Regions from separate parts of the Nonomuraea sp. NPDC050733 genome, predicted to be linked through region 2. Evidence: riboswitches for the same ligand, from Rfam matches in the RefSeq annotation. Region 2 holds a riboswitch; each other region holds the start of a gene.

Region 1 (3,324 bases), on a different contig from region 2:
ACCGCTTTGGAGGCCGGTTACCGGCACGTCGACACCGCCAGGATCTACGGCAACGAGGAGGGCGTGGGCCGGGCGGTGCGCGCCTCCGGTCTGCCGCGCGAGGAGGTGTTCGTCACCACGAAGCTGTGGAACGACGACCACCACCGCGCCGAGCGGGCCCTGGACGAGAGCCTGGCGCGGCTCGGCCTGGACCACGTCGACCTCTATCTCATCCACTGGCCCGTGCTGAAGCAGGACGCCTACGTGGGTGCCTGGCGGGCGTTGGAGAAGGCGCACCGCGACGGGCGGGCCCGGGCCATCGGTGTGTCCAACTTCACGGTGGAGGCGCTCACCCGGCTCATGGACGAGACCGGGGTCACGCCGTCGATCAACCAGATCGAGCTGCACCCGTGGCTCCAGCAGCACGAACTGCGGGCCTTCCACGAGGCCAACGGCATCCTCACCGAGGCGTGGAGCCCGCTCGGCCAGGGCCGGGGCCTGCTGGAGGAGCCGGCGTTCCAGACGCTGGCCGCCAAGCACGGGCGCACCCCGGCGCAGGTCGTGCTGCGCTGGCACATCCAGCTCGGCAACGTGACGATCCCCAAGTCGGTCACGCCCTCCCGCATCCGGGAGAACATCGACGTGTTCGACTTCGTCCTGGACGACGAGGACCTGGCGGCTATCGGGGCACTCAACGCCAATCGCCGCCTTGGGCCCGATCCCGCCACATTTGGGTAAAAAAGCTATGATCCCTCGCCATGAGGGATCTCGCATGGGGCATCGCGGCGACAGGCGGTATCGCACGGACCGTGGGCGCGGTCATCGCCGCGGAGCCCGGCATGCGGGTGGCGGCCGTCGGCTCGCGTGACCTGGACCGCGCCGACGCGCTGGCCGCGGAGCTCGGCGCCGAGTCGGCGTACGGCTCCTACGCGGAGCTGTGCGCCGACCCGGCCGTCGACGCCGTGTACGTGGCCACGCCCCACGCCCAGCACCTGGCGGTGGCCGAGGCGGCCATCGCGGCGGGCAAGGCCGTGCTGTGCGAGAAGCCGCTGGCCGCCTCGCTCGCCGACGCCGAGCGCATGGTGCGCCTGGCCCGCGAGGCCGGGGTCTTCCTGATGGAAGCGATGTGGATGCGGTTCAACCCGCTCATCCGGCGGGTGGCCGCCGACCCGCGCTTCGGCGAGATCCGCTCGGTGCAGGCCAGTTTTGGCTTCGCTTTGCCGTTCGATCCGGCGCACCGGCTGTGGGCTCCGGAGCTGGGTGGCGGGGCCCTGCTCGACCTCGGGATCTACCCGTTCGGGCTGGCCCAGCTGCTGCTCGGGGCGCCGTCGGAGGTGCGGATGACGGGCTGCCTGGCGCCGTCGGGCGTGGACGCGGAGGCGGGCGGCGTGCTGGTCTATCCCGGCGGGAGGCGGGCGCTGGTGGAGTCCTCGCTGCTCGCCTCGTTCCCCAACAGCGCGTACGTGGTGGGCACGGGGATGCGGGCCGAGATCCAGGCGCCGTTCTGGGCCCCGAACCGGGTCGTGCTCAGCGGAGCGTCGATGGCGACGGAGGTCCACGACCTCGACCCGGCCGACAACGGATACGCGGGTGAGCTGCGCGAGGTACGGGACGCCCTGGCCGAGGGACGGACCGAAAGCGAGATCATGCCACTGGACGAAAGCCTTGCCATGATGGGGCTTCTGGAGGAGGCACGCTCCCAGCTCTCCTAGCTGGGCATTTATCCACTTGTAATCCTCTTGCCGGATGTATTACCTTAAATCCTGTTCGTCGGCTTACGTCCGGTTTGCCCGTTCGTTGCCGGCCTATCGCACAGATCATCACAGGACCCCCCTGTGACCGCTGAATCCGCCTGAGCGCGGAACCGGGGACCCACTTCTCTTGGGGTGAATCGGCACTTCCTTGTGCCGTAGGGCAGCTTCCACGCCCGAACCCGTCAGCTAACCCGGTAAGCGGCATGGAAGCAAGGAGCATCCCTTCTCGATGGCCAAGCACCGTCTCCTCCGTGCCCTCACGCCCGGAACGATCCGCGCCACCCTCGGCGCGACCATCATCGCCTCGGCCGCCTTCGGCGCCGTCGCGCCGGCCAACGCGGACACCCCCGAGCACGTGGGGCCGGCATCCAACTCGTCCACCAGCCAGAGCGTCAACAGCCAGGCCGCCAACAGCCAAGCCGCGTCCGGCTCGCAGTACGGCCGGGTCAACGTGACCGCGCAGAAGGTCCTCGACGTGGCCCGCGCGCAGGTCGGCACCTCCGAGAACGCCTACGGCGGCGGCACCAAGTTCCAGCAGTGGTACGCGAAGTCGCAGCGCGCGCTGGAGACCGTCAAGCGTGACGGCGGCTCGCCGCAGGCCTACCTCAACGCCGCCTGGTGCTCGATGTTCGTCTCCTGGGTCGGCGAGCAGACCGGCGCCCGCCCGCAGGTCGGCTGGGACGCCTACACCGTCGCCCACGCCCGCTGGTTCGCCCAGAACCACCGCTGGGGCAGCGCGCCCAAGCCCGGCGCCGTCGTCTTCTTCTCCTGGAGCGGCAGCAAGAGCCTGGACGACATCAACCACGTCGGGTTCGTCGTCAAGGACAACGGCAACGGCACGATCTCCACGATCGAGGGCAACACCGGCAACGGCCGCGTCGAGCAGCGCGTCCGGCCGACCTCCCAGGTCGTCGGCTACGGCTACCCGAACTACGCCGGCTGACCCGGTCCCCCTACCACTCCCCCACCTCTCCCCAGAGGGAGCGAGCGCGCGCCTTCCCCCGGCGCGCGCTCGCTCGCGTTCCGGGCAGGTCTCTCGTACGCCTGACACCCCTCGTCCCGCCCCGGCCTTCAGCGGGTTGTCCGTTCCTGTGGCGTTAACGGGACAGATGGTATGGGAGCGCTCCCAGCGACCTTTTCGCGCTGTTTGCGGCCTTGAATCCGCTTTCACGGCGCCAAATCCGGCCTGAGGTAACGGTTGCGTTGCGGGCCGTTGACGGCCCCCACGCCATGAGGGCACTCTTTGTGGGAGCGCTCCCAAGACCTTCCCATCGCGGCCTCACGTCGCGATGCACCTCCCACATTCACCACCCAGAGGGGTTCCGAATGAAGAACCACAAGCGCTTCGTCGTGACCGGAGCCGCGATGACGGCGCTGCTGGCCATCGCGGCGTGCAGCAGCGGCGGTGGCGGCGCCACCCCGGCGGGCTCGCAGAGCAGCGCGGCGGCGGAGCCGGTCACGATCAACGTGCACACCTTCGGCGGCGGCGAGAACTTCGGCTACGACGAGGCCGTCAAGAAGTGGAACGCCGAGCACCCGAACATCCAGATCAAGTACACGAACCTCACCGACCGGTTCGAGGACGTGTACC
Region 2 (3,324 bases):
ACCTGGCCGGCAGAATCGATTACGACTTCGGCAAGCTGAAGGTCAAGCCCAACCTCGTCCTCACCACGGCACTGCGCGCCAAGAAGCTCGACGGCGTCGTCCGCGCCTACATCGCCGCTCATCCCGGATGCGTGGTGCTCGACCTGGGCTGCGGCCTGGACACCAGGATGTTCCGCTGTGATCCCCCGCCCGGCGTCGACTGGTACGACATCGACTTCCCGGAAGTGGTGGACCTGCGATCCGAATGTCTGCCCGGCCGTTCCCACCTGGTCGGAGCCGACCTCACCGGCTCGGACTGGCTCACAGCCGTCCCCGGTGACCGGCCGGCGATGATCGTCGCCGAGGGGCTGCTCCCCTTCATGCCCGGCGACTCCTTCCAGACGATGACCCGCGCGCTGGCCGGCCATTTCCCATCGGGCGAGCTCGCGCTGAACGGCTACACCCGCTTCGCCGCCTGGGCCATGAAGTACCACCCGACCATCAAGGCACTCGGCATCACAGCCGCCCAGGGCTTCGACGACCCACGCGAACCAGAGTCCTGGCACGCCGGCCTCGAACTCATCGAGGAGCAGATCCTCACCCGCGCACCGGAAATAGCCCGGTTCCCGCAACCCCTGCGCGCGCTGACCCGTCTCACCGCCCGCAGCACGGCCTTGTCCCGGCAAGGAGCACGCATTCTCCGCTACCGGTTCTGAGCCCGTGCGGGCGGCGGTGGCGACAAGCGACGTTCCTTCAGGTTGTGGACCCGCCGCCGAAGGCGCTGGGGTGATGGAACGGAAATGTGCGCGAGTGCGCCCGCCCAACGAGATCGCGCGCTATCAGTGACCTGGACGGACGGGCCTGGCGTACGTTGCCGTTCGCGCCCACTCCGACGGCCGGAGCTGCAGGGGGCCGTTACTTGTGCGGCCGCTGCTTCCCGCCGGCTGTTCCCAGCGGCTTGGGTCCGTTCAGCAGCGGTGGAGATGTGCAGGCCGAGGAGCTTGCTGACGACAACGGCGGGCAGCTGCGAGGCGAGGTCCATCAGCGCGGTGCTGCGTCCGGGGCGGCTGTGCGCTCCGACCGTGTTCAGGAGGCGGTTCAGACTCGCAGGATGAATGTGCTTTCCGGCGTACTGGCCGGGGAAGAGCCAGCGGTGGCCGGATTCTCCGAGGACGGCCGGATGGTGGTCCGCGGTGGTCAGCTGGGCATCCTCACCGCGAGCCGGTACGGGGAGATGCCGGCCGGCCTGCGTCGTGACCACCTCGGCAGGACGGCGCTGTTCTACCTTGATGTGTCCTGGGGCGAGACGCTCCGCCGTCACCAGACGCGGCCTCAGCGTTCCCGATTCGGTCCCGACGAGATGCGGCAGTGGTACGTCGAGCGTGACGTGCGGTCGGGCGGTGGAAGCCGCGGTAGCGGGTCCGCGTCTGGGAGGGACGCGGGTGCCCGCGAGAGGGCCCTGAGGGCCGCTGAGCGCCGATCTCGGCTCCGCTGGAGCCAGGGGGCCCCGGGAGTTCCTCCCAGAGCGCGCGAAGACCCCGTCCCCAACCCGGGACGGGGTCTTCGTGCGTGCTCACAGGCCGGGACGTACCGCCCCCACGAACGACGACTTGCGCCATCCGCTGATCTTCTCGACGCGTACCGTCAGACCTGTCCGCGGCGAATGGACCATCTTGCCGTGGCCGACGTACATGCCCACGTGACCGAGCCCCCGGAAGAACATCAGGTCACCCGGCTGGAGGTTCTTCCAGGAGACCTTCTTCTTGACGCGTGCGAACTGGCTGTTCGTCACGCGGGGAATGCTCACGCCGGCCTTCTTCCAGGCGTACTGGACGAGACCGGAGCAGTCGAACGCGCCAGGGCCGGTGCCGCCGTAACGGTACGGGTCACCGATCTGCGCCTTGGCGACGGCGACGGCCGTACGGGCCTTCGCCTGCTGCCGGACGGCCTTGGAGGCCTTCGCCGTCTTGCCCGCGGCCGGCTTCACCGGCGCGGCGGCCGTGCCCGCCGAAGCCGTGGAAGGACCGGCCGTGGTGCTCGTCGTCCCTGCCGCCTGGGCCGCCGGAGCATGGAGGACCAGACCTCCGGCCGTCACGGTCATGGTGAGAGCGACGCCGCTCAGGGCGATTCGGGACAGACGGGGGTTGTGCGAGTGGGTAGACAGGATTTCTCCTTGGATCTTCCACGAACGCCTACCGGGTTAGCTGACGGATTCGGGCCTGGAAGTCGCCCTACGGCGCGTTACGCGCCGATTCACCCCTGATCCCGCTCGGGATCGCTGGGTCCCCGGCTCCGTGCCTCCTGGCTGCACGGACTCGGCAGGCCACCACCGCAACAAGTACGGATATCTACGGCGGCGACCGATGGATTGCTATCTCGTCCACATCGGTGGGACCGATGTTGGTTCGCGGCGCCATGGCTTGTTCGCCGCGACGCCAGAAGTTACGCCGAGAAGTCATGGCACGGCAAAGCACAGGTCAAGCTGTAAAGATCGCCATAAGGTGTCAGTAAGGTGACGACGCCCAGCTAGCCACCATGATTCGTTACGTAAATGTGACTCTGCTCACACTTGACGAATCAGGCGCCTGTCAGGACTCTTTCGTCACATTTGTCAGGTTTGTCCCCGGCATGACGGCAGGCCACGTGGCCATGAGCGGTCACTGATCGCTTCACTTCTTTACTGGCGTTCCCGTCACGAGAGGCGCGCGCGGCCGCTACACTGCCTCGCCACAGCGGGGCAGCGCCGTCGGTTCAGGGGTGAGGGACCCGCCGCGTGGCGCGCTACGGGCGGATGGCGCCGACGAGGGCGCCGCCGTACGAGGAGAGGGTGGCGACCTTGACGACGTCGCCCGTCTGCGGCGCGTGAACGATCTGGCCGTTGCCCGCGTAGATGCTTACGTGACCGAGTCCCGAGCTGAAGATGAGGTCCCCGGGCTGGAGCGCGTTCAGCGCCACCCTGCGCGAGGCACCCCACGCCCACTGCTGCCAGGTGGTGCGCGGCAGCGAGACGCCGGCCGCGCGCCACGACGCCTGCGTCAGCCCCGAGCAGTCCCAGCCGCCGGGGCCCGTGCCGCCGAACACGTACGGCTTGCCCACCTGCGAGTACGCGAACCTGAGCACGGCCGCCGCGTTGCCCGAGGCCGAACCGGTGTACTTGATGCCGGTGCTGTTCGGGTCGCCCGCCCGGTAGGCGCCGAGCCGGTCGAGGAGCTTCTTCTGCTGGGCGATGAGCTTGAGGACCTCGGCGCGTTCCTTGCGGACCGCGTCGCGCTCCTTGTCGGCGGCGGCCAGGGCCTCCTCGGCCTTGTCACGCTCGGCCTTGAGGCCGCGGTTCTCCCGGTCGAA
Region 3 (3,324 bases), on a different contig from region 2:
CCGGGCGTGGACATGATGGAGGTGAGCGTGAGCACCCGGCCGGGATGCCGGATGGCCAGCGTCTGGGCGATCATGCCGCCCATCGAGGCGCCCACCACGTGGGCGGCGCTCCAGCCGAGCGCGTCCATCAGCCCGGCGGCGTCGTCGGCCATGTCGTCCAGCAGGTACGGCGCCGGGCCTCCGAACACGGGCTGGCCGAGGTCGTGCAGGTGCGTCGACAGGCCCGCGTCGCGGTTGTCGAAGCGGACGACGTGGTGCCCCTGCTCGGCGAGGAGGCGGCACAGGTCGTCGTCCCAGTGGATGAGCTGGGCGCCGAGGCCCATGACGAGGAGGAGGGGACGGGCACCGGCCGTGCCGAAGCTCTCGTAGGCGATCTCGATGCCGTTGGCCTTCGCTCGCATGGTCACGAGAAACAGAATGACATTCGGATCGCGGGCCGGTAAAGCCTCCACGCCGATCCCTGTGCGCGGAGACCCTGTGTGCGGAGACTCTGTGCGCGGAGACCCTGTGCGCGGAGACCCTGTGCGTGGAGGGCCGTGTGCGCTGAGATGCGCGCACCCCGCCCCGGAACCGCCGGGGCGGCGGCGGTTCCGGAACGGGGTGGCGAGGTGGGGGCCTGGATGGAGAGGCAGGCAGGCCCCCAGGGGAGGCCGGACCGGACGGGGTGGCGTCCGGACCCGGCCGATGGTCGGGTGCCGGCCGGCGTGCCGCCCGGGGGAGGCGGCCGCAGGCCGAGGGGGTCAGCGCTGGACGAGGGGGTCAGCGCTGGACGAGCTTGCGCAGGCGGTCGCGGCCGAGGTACAGGCCGCCGCCGACCGCGGCCACGCCCACCAGGGCGAGGCTGGCCGAGGTGCTCAGACCCTCGTCGCCGGGGGTGGCGTCGCGGGCCTCGGTGCGGGTGGTGGCCTGGGAGGCGTTCACCACGCGGGCGTGGTCCTTGTCACGGGACGAGACGGAGGTGCCCTTGCCGGCGGATCCGGCGCCGGACTCCTCCGGAGCGGTGGACTTGTCCTCGGCCAGCACCGGCGGCTTGGCCGGGTTGTGGTCGACGCGACGCCAGGCGCCGGTGGAGAAGGCGACCGGGTGGTTCTTCTTGCCCACGCCGTTGCCCCACTTGGTGATGACGTAGCTCACCTTGATGTGGCCCTGGCCGCCGACGCCGTCCACACCGAGCGTGCTGGAGTTGAAGCGGCCGCCGGTGAGCTGGGCGAAGGTCTTGGCGTCGAGGTCGAGCATGACGCCGCTGCTGGAGGGCACGCCCGGGCCGCGGTCCCCGACGAAGAAGGGGGCCTTCTTGCCCTTGTACATGACGTAGCCCTCGGTCATGAGCGGCCAGCTGGGGCTGGCGGCCAGACCCTTCTGCATGGGCTTGCCACTGGCCGGCAGGCCGGTGTCGCCGGCGCGGCCGGAGGAGTCGTCCCAGAAGTAGGAGGCGGTGGTCGAGCCCTTGAGGAGAACCTGCTGGCCCTCGTCGGTGTCGGCGTGCGCCGCCGTGGTGCCGGCGCCGATGGTGAGCGCGCCGAGTACGGCCGCCGTGAAGAGGCTGAAGGAACGCATGCCAAGTCGTTCGGACATGTGTTGAAAAAGTCCTTTACGTGGGGTACAGAGGGGCGCGCTCAGAAGAGATGGGGACGCGTAGCCGGGCAGAACGCCGAACGGGCACTACGCGAGAGCGCGAGAGAAGGTCAGGGGGAAGGGGTGCCGCTCAGGAGGCGGCTGGTGACACTGTCCCGTCCGGGGGTACGCGGTAGCGCATGAAGTCTTGTCCTCTCCATCTCGCCTACCGGGTTAGCTGACGGGTTCGGACGTGGAGATGCCCTACCGGCCAAGGTGCGGCCGGATTCACCCCAGAGGTGGGTCCCCGGTTCCCGCGCGGCGCGGGATTCGGCGCCGGCCAGTCGCCGCTTCCTGACGAAGGGCTAGGTCACTGACCGGAATGCGCTTGACTCTAGCCAGCGAACCGGACAAAAGCAAAGGTAAGCCCATAAATCGGGCGAAGATCTACCTTGCAGGCAAAGAAAAAGAGGGGTACGGCATGCCGTACCCCTCCAGGAAACCAGGTCTCAGCCCGTGCTCCGGACGCCTCAGCCTCCGCTCTTGCGCCGGAAGGAACGCTTGCTGGCGGCCGGTCCGTGAGCGCCGTGAATCTTGGAAGCGTCGCCGCCCCTGCCACCAGCGCCCGAGTCGGCCTGCCGCGCACGCTTGCGCTCCAGCGCCTCACGGAACTTGCGCTTCAACTCGTCCTCGGGAGTTTCGCTGGCTTCCGGCTCCGGTGTTTCCGTCATGAGGACCTCCTGGTGTTGGGGACATTCAAAGCTTCGCACGCCCGAACCCGCCGCGCGAAACCGGCGGGCCGCCTCAGCCGCCGAGAGCGGCGAGCTCCTCGGAGGTGAGGACCAGGTCCGCCGCCGCCACAGAGTCGAGGATGCTCTCCGGCCGGCTCGCCCCGGGGATCGGGACCATGACCGGGCTGCGCGCCAGCTCCCAGGCCAGGCAGACCCGCTGCGGAGACACCCCGCGCTGCTCGGCCACCCTGGCGAACCCCTCGTACGCGCCGCCGAGCCGCCCCGCCGCGCTGATCCCGCCCAGCGGCGACCACGGCAGGAACGCCACGCCCAGCTCCTCGCACAGGTCCACCTCCGGCTCGCTGGAGCGGAACGCGGGCGAGTACTGGTTCTGCACGCTCGCCAGCCGGCCGCCGAGGATGTCGTAGGCGATCCTGATCTGGCGCGGGTTCGCGTTGGAGATGCCCGCCATCCGGATCTTGCCGGCGTCGAGCAGGTCGCGCAGCGCGCCGATCGTCTCCTCGTACGGCACGGCCGGGTCGGGCCGGTGGTGCTGGTAGAGGCCGATCGCCTCGACGCCCAGGGCCTTCAGGGACCGCTCACACGCCTCGACCAGGTACGACGGCCGGCCGTCCAGCCCCCATCCGCCCTCCGGGGGCCGCGTGTGGCCGCCCTTGGTGGCCACCAGCACCGCGTCGCTGTCACCGCCCCAGCTCGCGAGCGCCTTGGCGACCAGCCGCTCGTTGTGACCCACCTCGTCGGACGCGGGAGTGTAGGCGTCGGCCGTGTCGATCAGCGTCACGCCGGCGTCGAGCGCCGCGTGGATCGTCCGGACCGACTGGGCCTCGTCGGGCATGTGCCCGGCCACTGACATGGGCATCGCGCCGAGACCGATGGAGCTGACGGTGGTCTGTCCGAGTGGTCGCGTGTTCATGCGGACCATCCTCCCCCTGGGGTGACCGAAAGAGGAAGGCGACCCTACCGGTTTCGCCAGCCGGGGGTGACGCTTGTGGTGAGGCGGCGCGGGGTGCGGGTGTGT

What was found. A riboswitch is a leader RNA that binds a small molecule or an ion and turns the genes downstream of it on or off. The one in region 2 is predicted to bind cyclic di-AMP.
Region 1: another riboswitch for cyclic di-AMP. It lies ahead of AB0H64_RS01310 (CHAP domain-containing protein); the one in region 2 lies ahead of AB0H64_RS23250 (C40 family peptidase).
Region 3: another riboswitch for cyclic di-AMP. It lies ahead of AB0H64_RS06135 (hypothetical protein); the one in region 2 lies ahead of AB0H64_RS23250 (C40 family peptidase).

The regions. Positions count from the first base shown of each region.
Region 1 is NZ_JBFAHO010000001.1:285,270-288,593, forward strand. It holds gene AB0H64_RS01300 (aldo/keto reductase) at 1-717, shown strand, start outside; gene AB0H64_RS01305 (Gfo/Idh/MocA family oxidoreductase) at 738-1,691, shown strand; cyclic di-AMP (ydaO/yuaA leader) riboswitch at 1,810-1,949, shown strand; gene AB0H64_RS01310 (CHAP domain-containing protein) at 1,963-2,676, shown strand; gene AB0H64_RS01315 (ABC transporter substrate-binding protein) at 3,060-3,324, shown strand, end outside.
Region 2 is NZ_JBFAHO010000014.1:152,367-155,690, forward strand. It holds gene AB0H64_RS23245 (class I SAM-dependent methyltransferase) at 1-695, shown strand, start outside; gene AB0H64_RS23250 (C40 family peptidase) at 1,553-2,080, opposite strand; cyclic di-AMP (ydaO/yuaA leader) riboswitch at 2,154-2,310, opposite strand; gene AB0H64_RS23255 (NlpC/P60 family protein) at 2,761-3,324, opposite strand, start outside.
Region 3 is NZ_JBFAHO010000002.1:562,252-565,575, reverse strand. It holds gene AB0H64_RS06140 (alpha/beta hydrolase) at 1-401, opposite strand, end outside; gene AB0H64_RS06135 (hypothetical protein) at 760-1,575, opposite strand; cyclic di-AMP (ydaO/yuaA leader) riboswitch at 1,763-1,900, opposite strand; gene AB0H64_RS06130 (DUF5302 domain-containing protein) at 2,085-2,285, opposite strand; gene AB0H64_RS06125 (aldo/keto reductase) at 2,359-3,219, opposite strand.